3 regions of the Paenibacillus sp. FSL K6-1230 genome follow, and region 3 is predicted to be linked to each of the others. Evidence: riboswitches for the same ligand, from Rfam matches in the RefSeq annotation. Region 3 holds a riboswitch; each other region holds the start of a gene.
What was found. A riboswitch is a leader RNA that binds a small molecule or an ion and turns the genes downstream of it on or off. The one in region 3 is predicted to bind cyclic di-AMP.
Positions count from the first base shown of each region.

Region 1: it holds a riboswitch for cyclic di-AMP, as region 3 does, so the genes downstream of both, MKX74_RS04420 (hypothetical protein) here and MKX74_RS00510 (C40 family peptidase) in region 3, are expected to answer to the same signal.
Region 2: it holds a riboswitch for cyclic di-AMP, as region 3 does, so the genes downstream of both, MKX74_RS22915 (C40 family peptidase) here and MKX74_RS00510 (C40 family peptidase) in region 3, are expected to answer to the same signal.

Region 1 covers NZ_JBBOCK010000001.1:1,016,595-1,020,826, forward strand. The annotation lists gene MKX74_RS04415 (threonine aldolase family protein) at 129-1,238, shown strand; cyclic di-AMP (ydaO/yuaA leader) riboswitch at 1,721-1,904, shown strand; gene MKX74_RS04420 (hypothetical protein) at 2,110-2,724, shown strand; gene MKX74_RS04425 (discoidin domain-containing protein) at 3,119-4,232, shown strand, end outside.
Region 2 covers NZ_JBBOCK010000001.1:5,183,902-5,188,133, forward strand. The annotation lists gene MKX74_RS22910 (S8 family serine peptidase) at 1-1,246, opposite strand, end outside; gene MKX74_RS22915 (C40 family peptidase) at 1,621-2,091, opposite strand; cyclic di-AMP (ydaO/yuaA leader) riboswitch at 2,097-2,229, opposite strand; gene MKX74_RS22920 (DJ-1/PfpI family protein) at 2,582-3,109, opposite strand; gene nspC (carboxynorspermidine decarboxylase) at 3,420-4,232, opposite strand, start outside.
Region 3 covers NZ_JBBOCK010000001.1:109,440-113,671, forward strand. The annotation lists gene rbsK (ribokinase) at 1-36, shown strand, start outside; gene MKX74_RS00505 (GNAT family N-acetyltransferase) at 141-641, opposite strand; gene MKX74_RS00510 (C40 family peptidase) at 910-1,410, opposite strand; cyclic di-AMP (ydaO/yuaA leader) riboswitch at 1,416-1,553, opposite strand; gene MKX74_RS00515 (hypothetical protein) at 2,092-2,937, opposite strand; gene MKX74_RS00520 (M1 family metallopeptidase) at 2,950-4,232, opposite strand, start outside.

The DNA of each region.
Region 1 (4,232 bases), 910 kb from region 3:
AAGTGACCTAAAGTCACTTGAAGTGACCTTGAAGTGACCTGAAGTCACCAAAAGTCACTCCGCGGGCTGACCCGCATGATTTCTTCATGAAAAATATTCATTATGGCATTCGAAGGAGTGTATTCAGTATGGCGGAATTGTCCTCGTTAAGAGAAGCCTATCGTCAGGCGCCTTACCCGCTCGGCGGCCATCATGACCGGAAGCTTCGTGTACTTACCGAAGCGTTGGAACAACTGGACCCTGAGCTGGATAGCGATATGTATGGCAAAGGAGAGATTATTGAGAATTTCGAGCACCGTCTTGCACAACTGACCGGGAAGGAAGCGGCGGTGTTCTTTCCCAGTGGGACAATGGCGCAGCAGATTGCCCTGCGCATATGGTGTGACCGGGTCAGCCTCAAGCGGGTGGCTTATCATCCACTGTGCCATCTGGAGATTCATGAGGAGGATGGACTGAAGGAGCTACATCATATTGAGCCTATTTTGCTGGCTGACGAGCATCGTCTGATTACGTTGGAGGATGTGCAGGCACTGGATACGCCCGTGTCCTGTCTGCTGCTGGAGCTGCCCCAGCGTGAAATTGGCGGTCAGCTTCCCTCCTATGAGGAACTGGTGGCGATTGCGGATTACTGCCGTGGTCAGGGCATCCGACTGCATCTGGATGGAGCCAGGCTGCTGGAGGTAACACCTTACTATGGAAGAACTGTGGCAGAGCTGTGCGGCTTATTTGATAGTGTATACATTTCCTTCTATAAAGGAGTCGGCAGTGTTGCTGGTGCAATTCTAACCGGCAGTGCTGACTTCATAGACGAATCCAAGCGCTGGAAGAGGAGGTACGGTGGAGACCTGATCAGCCTGTATCCTTACATTCTGAGCGCAGACTATTACCTGACACAGCGCATAGGCAAAATGGAGCACTATTATCTTAAGGCGAAGGAAGCCGCAGCTCAGTTCAATGCCTGTCACGCCACGCGCACGCTACCCGAGGTGCCAGTATCGAACATGTTCCACGTTCACTTCGAGGTGTCGCAGCAAGAGCTGGAGCCGATTCTGATAGCCGTCATGGAGCAGTCTGGTATAGGCTTCACTCCATATCTGCATGCGACAGGTGAGAATAGCTGCTACTACGAGCTGAGTCTAGGCGATCGTTACGCCGATATTCCTAAAGATCGCTTGCACGAGGGCTTCCGTCTGCTGGATCAGGCTCTAAGAGAGCTCAGGGAAGAGCTAGGTAAGTAGCTAGGTAAGTAGCTAGGTAAGTAGCTAGGTAAGTAACTAGGCAATAACTAGTATCTTGACCGTATACGTTTTTGAATTTGAATGATCTTGTAGAGAGCGTGGTTAGCGGAAAACGGGGAAGCCCTAGAGAAACGGAGTGCCCATCTTTAAGCTTGCTGTTCATCAGCTTTTCAATTTCGTTCGAAAGAACAGCAAGCTTAACAATGGTCGACAGGGCTCCCCGCTTGCAGCGGATCTACACGCATATTGGAGCTAGTCAAGCTTGCTTTGCTGTTCATATCTACGTTGCCGATAGGCCAATGCATGACTTGCTATGCAGCCCCGAATGTCTAGAGATGTAGCAAAATCGAGAGATACAAAGATCATACGCCCTTTGTGCTGGCCTTGCACGGTTTTAGCGTGAAATATCGTTAATTCTGACCGGAATCGAGGTTTACTTTGCACCGCGTTGGGAGTATATTTTAGCTGTTTCCACGAATTGAATACGCAAGCCGCTTAATTTCCGTCATGGAAAGCGGGGGAACCAATCAATGGCTACTTCATTGTCTTAGATCCGGCCATTATGGGGTGAATCCTGAATAGATGCAGTTGGCATCTTGACAGGTAGGGCGACTCTTACCGCCCGAATCCGTCAGCTAACCTCGTAAGCGTATGTAGAGGGGATGAATACAATGTGACCGCCGTTGGAGCCACAGAGGATACCCTTTGTGGTTTTTTGCTGTGCATTTATATGAATCTGAATGCGTGGCTAGAGCGAGTGTTCGTTACAGCTGCAAGGATGAGGACCAGGTCTTTGTCTGTAGTAGTACCGATTGCTTAATCAAGAGGCTAAATATATGGAACGGATTGTACAACGAAGGAGTGCTTAGTAATGAAAATGGAGCGAACAGGACACGGGACGTCGAAGCGGACAGTAGTGCAATCTACTACTACCTTGAATAGAAAGGACACGGGACTGCCCACGGTAACGACGGAAGGCCCCGGCTGTGAACAGAGAAAGGAGGAGGGAGCGGATCATGACGACGGCTACGACTCTGGAAGCTCCTGCACAGGCACCAGCACTAGAGCGATAGATTATGACAAGCTGCAGAAGGAAGGCTACATTGTGGTCTGTGCTCCGACAAGTGAGGGCGAGGAGTTCATTAAGCTGCTGAGATACAGAGGGGAAAAGGTCGCCGGTCTGACCAACAATGCGGAGGAGAAGACCCGACTGGAGCGCCTTGGTGTCGAGCATACAATCATCGTGAACACCAGACATGAGCAAACATGGGTAGTTCCCTCTTTCCCGGTCAAAAAGCTGTATATCTTCGAGCGTAGCCTGACACAGTGCTCACGGTATATTCAAATTTGCCGTTCATGGACGTGTGGGCCGCTAATAGTTATTACAGATTCCAGGCATTCCCGGCTCATGTACAAGAGTCTGGGTGCTGATGACGTTCTCTATTGCCACCGGGCTGATGCGATCCTGCATACGGAGACGATGTAGCCACTTATGGCTCACTGCTACTACCTTGCCCGAAATCTGACCCTGTTGAGCGTGGATAACAGCAGTCGACAGGGCTCCCCGCTTGTAGCGGCTCTATACTCACATTCTATAAATTTTCACAAGGAAATATAAATAATCTATTCCAAAATTTGAGATTTAATGTAAAATGAAAGAAGCTATGCTAGAGCATGGCTTCTTTTTTAAGTGTATTGCAGCGATGATGCCTATGGTTTTACTTTCTGCCCCCAGAGAGAATGTTGTCGGCATTATCGTCTGCATACGCTTCTGTTGCTCGGATGATACATAATGAGAATTTTAGTAGGAAGAGACAGCTAGAAAGGATGATCCGACGTAGAGCTAGCATTTTACCAAAATCTGAGTGGAGGGATTAGTAGTGAGAATAAGAAAGAAAGCTTGTCTGGCTGTACTATCAACCAGTCTGCTGTTGACGGGAATGGCTCTCGATGCCGGTACTGCAGCAGCTGAGGAGAACATGCAGGTGTCTGCCTCTCGAGAGGCTTCGATTGGAGACGCTTCGCTGCAAGCGGCATTGGATAGCATGCCCACGGCGCTGCGGCCTTCGATTGAGTGGGTGTATACGAATCGGATGCTGGTGGAGGATTCCGTAAGCCGTAAAAATCTGATCTTCGATCAGATCTATGCAGGCAAGGGGACCTTGAATTACGTGGTCCGCTGGCAGTCAAGCAAGAACCTGACACGCGAGCAGCGTCAGAACATGGCGAGTATGATGGAGCGGCAGATTAACAATTGGACCAAGCATCTGGAGGGCTACGATGGCTGGCCATATGGACATATACCAGTCAAGATTGTAGGCTGGGCCGTAGCTGACTCCAGACAAATTCTGGACAGGCAGCCTGATGAGATCGTCTACACGGATACGATTCGGGACGACCTGAGTCAATCCGATCCTCGTATTCCGGCACAGCTGCCAGTAGCGCCAAGAGAATTGTCGCGCTTTGAGAACTTCCACAATTCGGGATACGTCTATCCAGGTGGTCTGGACAAGCGCTTCGACATGTATTTGTGGGGGACAGCGAACTTCGGCGGGGGGGCCGGAGGAGACTGGGGACAGCGAATGTCCGATGATTACATCCTGAGCAATCTTCGTGCCCAGGAATCCGAGATTATCGAGCATGAGATTGGACACGGCTTTGGCTTGCCTGACTTCTACCAGGCGCATGAGCGTCCACCAGGAGGATTCCCGGTACCAACGATCATGTGGGCAGGTAATTCCAGAACTATAACGAATTGGGACGTTTGGATGCTACGCTACACCTGGAGTCAATTGAAGCAGGATCAAGCCCGCTTCCCGACGGCGCCAGTCACTAATCAACCAGCGAATCTGGCAGGACAAGCCAGTGTATCTTCTTCTTATACATCGCCGTGGGAGAATGTACAGGCTTTGAATGACGGCGATGAACCGACTCATTCCAATGATCGCTCCAGTCTGGTGTATGGTAACTGGCCAGAGACAGGGACGCAATGGG
Region 2 (4,232 bases), 5.1 Mb from region 3:
TTGGATTTGTCGGATTCGTTGGGTTCGTTGGATTAGTCGGGTTTGTTGTCTTATCCGTTCTGAACGTCACCGACTGCCCGCTGGATTCAACTGGAGTCCCTTTGGAATTGTATACCGTTTTTACGATGTAGGTATATTGGGTATCCTCATCCAGATTCATCAAAGGATACTCTTCGTTATATACGGCCTGCTGAACATTGACTCCCTGATCATTATAGATGTTCACGTGACTGAAAGCCTGATCAGTTGGTTTCTTCCAGGTCAGCACCGTACTAGTCTGTGTAGTTCTTACCGCCTCCAATTCGGTTACTTCTTTTGGTAGTAATTTGAAGGTGGCGAGACCATGACCATAACGCTCATCTTTTCCAACAGCACCCAGATCCTCTGCGTTATTAAATAGCTGTGTACGCAGGTCCGACGCTGAAAGCGTTGGACTTTGTGACTTTAATAATGCAAGTAATCCGGTTACATGTGCAGCAGCGATCGCTGTTCCGTTACTTGTAGTATATGTAGATCCAGACTGCGTCGTCCTTACTGCTACACCTGGAGCTACGACTGCCAGAGATGCACCTGTAGCTGAGGAGTCTGCACGCTGATTCAGATTATTAATAGAACCTACACCTACTACTCCATCATATTTTGCTGGATACTCAACGGTATCATCATTACCAGCAATAGAGCCTCCGTCTCCAGCAGCAGCTACAACCAGAATTCCTGCATCTGTGGCTGCTTTGATAGCTGTACGCAACTGAGCTTCCTTAGTTAGATCGCTAAGAACAGGACTAATATGAATAATATCCACGTTTCTACTTACTGCCCAGTTTATACCCTGGATCAGTGAATCTGCTTCCGTAATCCCATCATCCTTAGTAACTTTAGCTACATATAATTGTACAGAAGGTGCAACACCCACATTATCACCAGAAATGACACCCGCTACCTGAGTTCCCCGACCAAAAAGATCATTACTGGTAGAAGAGCCTGGCTGATTCGACAAATCTATTTGTTGCACAGGAGAGTCAAGCTCCACATGATTGTTCATGCCCGAATCGAGCACAGCAACCTTCACACTTTGACCAAGTATGCCTGCTGCGTGAGCCTCAGGCACATTCATAGCTTCCAGATCCCATGCTGAAGCCGCATGAATTGAAGATGGCGTCAGCACCACAAATTCAGTCACTCCCGCCAGAAGAGTCAGCGATAATATCGAAGCCGCAATCTTTCTCAATCGTTGTTTCTTCATCATACCACCCTTTAAATATCCTTATTTTTGAACCTATTTCATCTGCGTAGTTGTGTAACATAACCAACGCTCGTCCACGATCTGTCCCTGTCAGTCCCAAGCTTGCTTTCCAATTATAGATACGTCGTGAAATAGATTCTGTTGTTCTCTTGAACAAAAGGTCTAGCGAAGTACGTTCCATAGCAGACAGACCGCGCAATAGCTTTCCTACAAGTACTCAGTTAAGCTTGGCGATAACAAAAAAATAAAAAACACACTTCTACTCTTTATCGGCAAATATTCCCTTTTGCATTAGAGCAAATATGAATTCTCAAGTTAGGTGTGCACAAAAAAAGACCCACAGCAGCTTCGCTGTGAGTCTCGAATGATTCCAAGCCTTAGTTCATAGCTACCATCTTCTGATAGCTGGTCTCGCTAACTACACGTCTAGCCGTCACATAGCGCTTGCTGTAATAGGAGTTGGACAGCTTACTGACGGTCACACCTTTGCTGCTTGAGGAATGTGCAAACTTATTATTTCCTACATATATACCTGCATGCGAAATGCCGCGACCGTTCGTGTTAAAGAATACCAGATCTCCTGGACGCAGATTGCTCTTGGCAACGACCTCCCCTTGCTTCGCCTGAAGTGCCGAGGTGCGCGGCAGGCTCAGATTGAATTGGTTGAATACGTATCTTACGAAACCTGAGCAATCGAACCCGGAGGAGGTCGTTCCTCCATATTTATATGGAGTCCCCTTTACTTGGGAGACCTCCTGAACCAATTTTGCCTCACTGGCATATGTACTTGCAGCAGTACCTGTAAAAAGAACAGCCGCTCCGAGCAGGGACAAGATGACTTTCTTCACGAACGTAGTTCCTCCTTTGATGCCTACGGAGTTAGCTTAAGGATTCGGTTAAAGGTTCCCTATATTCCCTGCATACGAGAATAATTCACCCACACTGGTTCCCCCGTTTTCAATGATGAAATTCGGCAATGAATAAGTTAATATTTTGTAACCATGTACATGTTAATATATTTACTAGTGGCTTGTCAATCTTAATAAAAATTACTAATTTTTATTCGTGAATGCACAACTTTTTCAGAACTAATACGTATATACTTAACGAAAAAATCAAATAAAACAAGGAGTTCCAATCAGTTCCCCATGCTTATTCCTCTTCATAAATTATCTATTGATCCAATTATATTAATTTCCATTTAATATCAATAAGATTACGGAATTGTAATAAACAAGACATAAATACAGCTAACATAGTGCAATGCACATGCCAAAAAAACCCTCCTGACATTCAAGAGAGTTAACTTATTCCTATTTTCTTTTTCCTCATGGTAATCTATCCATTTCGATGATATTTGAAATACTGAATGGTCTCCTCCAGATCGGCCTCGTCCTTGTAGATATTCAGCATGCGCCCGAGCTCAATGGCAAAGTCCGCATAGCCGTTCGCTCTTGCTGTAATTAGATTACGATCCACCCTGACCAGATCTTCAATATGGGTAGCAGCATTCGTTACAGCATGTCTGCCCTCCAGTATTCCATAGTGCTGTAGCAGGTCTGTAGCCGAACAGATGGCTGCAATGAACTTCTCCTGCTTGTCCAACTCCTGAACAAGCGCTGCTAGCCGTGTGTGCTCTAGTAATGCGCTAGTGTCCCCTCCGGGTATGATCAATAGATCAATCTCTGCTACGTTGATCTCTTCCAGGCTAGTTGACGGCATAACTACCAAATCCTCATAAGATCTCACAGGCTCTCTGGATAGGCCCACCGTGACAATGTCGCCCTTGGTCTTCATCAGGTAGGTTGCCAGCATAATTTCGAAGCTTACATATCCGTTGTAAATCAACACATGCGTGTGCATCATACATCTACTCACCTTCTATGTATATATCCCTGCTCATTTCAAGTATCGCCATCTAATGTACATTTGTCCAGCCTTGCATGATGAGAGGCAGCATCAAGAGATTACACTTTCACATGATCAGCATCAGAATACGAGGGCGTGGTCGAGAACAGCGGCTATATATCGGGGTTGAATCGACGAAAAGAGGCGCCCTGTTAGGACACCCCTCTCGTGTTCAAATCTATATTACTAGTGCGTGGTTGCATTGCAGTACCCTAGCTTATGAAACGGTATATGATCAGGATGATACAACGTCTGCTACTTGGTCAGATTAAGCCAGTCTCATCTTGAAATCATTATAACCGAATTGGCGTACGACTTCACAATCTCCGTCCTTGCGCTGCACAGCAATGGCTGGCAATGCCATTCCGTTGAATGTCGTATTCTTCACCATCGTATAGATCGCCATATCCCCGAAGGTCAGACGGTCACCACTCTTCAGTGGTTGATCGAATGAATAGTCGCCAATGATATCGCCAGTCAAGCAAGTCTGTCCCCCAAGACGGTACAAATGCGGCTTCTCACCGACCTCGCCAGATCCGAACAGCGGCGGGCGGTAAGGCATTTCCAGAACATCCGGCATATGACAGCATGCGGACGTATCCAGTACCGCAATATCAATACCATTTTGCAGTGTATCCAGCACCGTAGTCACCAGATAGCCTGCGTTCAGAGCAATCGCTTCGCCAGGCTCCAGATAGACTTCCAGACCATATACTTCCTGCATGCGCTTGATGCATTTCTCAAGGCGTGCGATATCATAATCCTCTCTGGTAATATGATGTCCGCCACCGAAATTGATCCATTTCATTTGACTAAGCCATGGACCGAACTTCTCCTCGACCGCATTCAGGGTTGTCTCCAGGTCATCCGAGTTCTGCTGGCAATGCGTATGGAAATGCAGACCCTCTACGCCCTCCAGCTGCTCTGGACGGAAATGCTCCAGCGTCACGCCGAAGCGGGAGCCAGGAGAGCATGGATCATAGATCGCATGCCCCTCTTGTGTGGAGCATTCCGGATTGATGCGCAGTCCGATGCTTCTGCCGCCCTTCAGAGCACGATCCTTGAAGCGCTCCAATTGGGA
Region 3 (4,232 bases):
GTCGAGGCCTTCCAGAAGAAGCAGTCTCAAGTCTGAGTGAATACCTGATGAAGAGTTATGGCCGCTGGGGAACAGCTATTACAATAGAAAAATAGCGAATAATGTAAGGGAGTCGTGCACTAACACGGCTCCCTTTTGCATTATTCGCTCTGGCTACCTGCCTGATAGACCATACAGTGGAAGGGCTTCATGCCCTCAGGAGTCTGTCTCTCGTAGGTGTCCGTAATTCGAAAGCCTGCCGCCTGATAAGCACGGATGGCCCGTTCATTCCAGATCAGCACCTCAAGGTCAATCTCGTTCTCCGGATTCCTTCGTATGGCTTCATTAACGATGGCTGTGACAAAATGCTTGCCCTGTCCGTGTCCGCACAGATCGGGGCGCATACCTAGACCGAGACGGGTAACACCAACCATGGGAAAGAATTGTACAAATCCACATAGCGTGCCGGTAGCATTGAAGACAACCGCATATTGGGCCTGTCGTAGCTCGGGATTACCGAATTCAATCTCCAGTGCTTTCATCTGCTCCCAGGGGAGCCAGCCGTATATGTCATAAGGTGGAGTGTATTTCCAGCTGCTTATGATGGCTCCATGAGCCTCCTCCATGGGGAGGACATGATAGTCACCTGCTTCAGATGTCACCGTCTTCAACTCCTTGCATATCTTGAATATTAGCTTAATATCCCCCAATGAGTGGGTCAAGTCAACCTCTCATCTTACGTGATGGTATGTTTGGAAGCTAGCCGGCGGGGTAAATAGTCTATATAGAACGTTATAACCATTCGGTTATGTGCATAATTTCTGCAACCTTTCTTTGACTTACATCGTTAATGAAGTAGAGAATACAAAAAAACCGCAGAATGATCTGCGGTCTTATCCGTTGGATATATTATTGGAAAAATTAGCTTAATTATTCCACATCGTCGAAATCTTCACTGTCGACAGCTGCTTCATGATAAGTGTCTGTACTCATGATGCGTTTTGCACCTACATAACGATTCACATAGTAGCTCTCGCTCATAGAACTGATAATAACGCCACGAGAAGAAGAGGAGTGGGCGAATTTGCCGTCGCCGACATAAATGCCTACATGAGATACGCCTCTACCGCTAGTATTATAAAATACCAAGTCGCCTGCTCTCAGATCCGCGCGGGAGATAGCTGTTCCCATCTTGTATTGTGCACCGGATTGGTGCGGCAGCTTGATGCCAAGTTTGTTGAATACAAATTGAGTGAATCCTGAGCAATCAAATCCGTTAAGAGTTGTTCCACCAGCACGATATTTAGTACCAACGGCATCATCGATGACCTGATTCATCTTAGAGTCCGCAAAAGCGCTTCCTGCTCCAAAGGAGAAAGTGGAGAATGCGATCGCGAAGCTCACAGCTGCGATAGTTAGTTTCTTCTTCAAAAAAGACAAGCCCCTTCCAATGCCTACGAGGTTAGCTTAAGGATTCGGTAAGAAGGTCCCCTATGATCCCTCTGTTACAAGATCAATTCACCCAAAACTGGTTCCCCCGCTCCCCAGGTGCGAGGATTCGGCAACACATAATTTTGCACCTAGATTCAAGCGATATCAGCAGATTACAAGTTATTCATAATCATCACGGCAAAAATTACAAAGTTGTTACTATCCAATCACTGCGACTATTGTAACAAAGGATTATCAATTTGGCAAATGTTTCAAAGCAAAAAGTAACAAAAAAGAAGCCCTAGCATTTTTGCAAGGGCTTTCTTTGTAAAAATAATGCGTAATTATGAACAAGAACAGACGTTTTTTCTTGCTTTTTGGTCAAGATTCCTTCGTGTATGTGCAGTGGATTTCTTCAGGAATGTCTCTTTTTCAAAACACGATTACAACGATTTGTTCCTCAACATTGCCAATAGTTCATACTTTTTCTTGAAATTTTCTTTAAAGAATTTCTCGCCTTTTGAAGATAGCTTCCCCTCTTCGTATGCCCAGGACAACAGATACTCCTGAAGACTGACATCAATCTTGAGCGATAAGGGGATACATTCTGGCGGTCGCTGGGCTGCTTCGATTATATTAGTACAGTTTTCATTATATATCTACTGATGTGAGGGAGCACTACTATGAAGACAATCTGGATGTTGAAGCTGGTGGAGCAACAGAGTGCCAGAGTGCATATTGCGAGCTAACGTGCCAGAGTCCGAAGAGACTGATCACCACATGATACAACTGCTGAAGAATGAGCGCAGCGAGACCTGTCCACAGCCACTGTACACCACCAAAGAGAAGGAATAGCAGACAGGAGAACAGACCGAGCAGTAAGGATATCGTCATCCCGGGAAGCAGATACCGCAGACAACGTAGGAGAGCTCCCCAGGCTCCAGTGTGGCTGACAGTGCCGAGCTGCATGTGTAGGATGCATTGCTTTATAAGCCAGCCATAAGCGATCCATGCGGCTACATAAGGAAGGATGTAGGTAAGATGAGCGAGATTTTGCGGAAGTCCTTCGATATGGGGAAGCAATCTCTGAAGTATCCAGTATCCAGGCAGCCAAATCAGGCAGGTCTCAATCCAGTAATAGAGCATGGATGAGCGCCAAGTCGTCTTCATGCCATGGAAGAAGGCGAGCTTACCGTGCTCTCCATTCTGGGCATACAGTGCGTAGTAGATACCTGCGCGAATGATTGGGGTCACTATCATGCGTATAAGCGCCATCACAATGATGACCCATATATAGGTCTGGACGCTACGCTCTCCTGTGAGCGCCAGCTGGCCCTCTATCCAGAACAGCGCTTGGTTCAGCTCGCTTTGCTCCTTTCCAGGATAGCGGAGCAGGATAGGGACTACAGCGTATTGCACAACTTGGTAAATGAAGACACCCCAGAGCAGACGGTATAAAAACAACATCACGACTATGTGCAGCCGGGCGCACACCAGCCCCCAGCCTTCCTTAATATATGCAGGCATTCAGCAGACACCTCACCATGACAGACTTCCAAGCCATAGCTCAATCAGCTTGGTAATACCTAGATTCCAGCGGATAGAGACCTGCTCATCAAGCCGGGCCCGAAGCATGTTATTGATATGCTTGTGCTCCAGTACGATGGTATGCAGTGGATCGATGGTAACGAGAGCGACTGGTGAGCTGCCTTCGAGCTTATAGGTAACGCTGCTGTCTGCACCGTTCCAGGACTTCATGAGCTGTTGTCCATTTTCAAATGTGATCTGAATGGGTACCGCCGGCACATCTCCCCCGCGCTTGGAGATCGTGACTGTCGATTCATAACGGCCGGCTCCAAGTCTCTTCGTCCTTATCTGATCGACCGCAAAATCGGCCATCTGACTACCGTACACATATTGCTCAAAGAAATCGCTCCAGGACTTATGGGTAACCTGTTCCACGACAGACTGGAAATCCTGCGAGGTCGGATGCTTGAAGCGGAATTTGCGCGCATAGGTGCGCATAATCGTATTCATTTTGTTCTTGCCCACCTGCTGCTCAATGGAATACAGAATCAGCTTTCCCCTGAGATAGGAGTTCTGGGCGTAGTTCGTGGACGAGCTGTATTTCCATGCTTCCCGGGTCAAAGGCTCTGGTGATGATATCTGACTGGCCTGTAAGGGCAGATTAGGAATTAAGCCATACTCCTGCTCCATCAAGCGGTCTTCAGCATAGCTAGTGAAGCCTTCGTCCAGCCAAGGCTCTTCGAACTCATTACTCGCAATCATCCCGTAAAAATACTGATGCCCAATCTCATGCACTACCGTGCGCTCAAGCTCATAGCCAGGTTGGCTGTCATCTGCTCCAAAGGCTGTGATCAGAGTAGGATACTCCATGCCGCCGGCTCCATTGCCCATCTTGGGAGGGACTACGATGGATAGTGTGGAATACGGGTAGGTGCCGAACGATTTGCTATAGTTCTCCAGTGCTGACTTGGCAGCATAGAAGTAACGATCCTTAAGGTCCTTGTGAGCAGGATCGAGATAAAGCTTGATCTTAACGCCAGGTACGCCTGCAGAGGAGAAGGGCTCCTCCGCTGTTACGAAGTGGGGTGAGGCTGCCCAGGCAAAGTCATGTACATCATCCGCATAGAACTGATAAATCTTTTGCCCATTTTGTGTAACAGGGGTACTGGTCGGGAAGCCTGTAGCAGCTACAATGTAGCGGTCAGGGACGCGAATGCGGACACTGTAAATTCCGAAATCTGCATAAAATTCCGAGTTGCCATGATATTGATGCAGGTTCCAGCCCTCCACAGCCC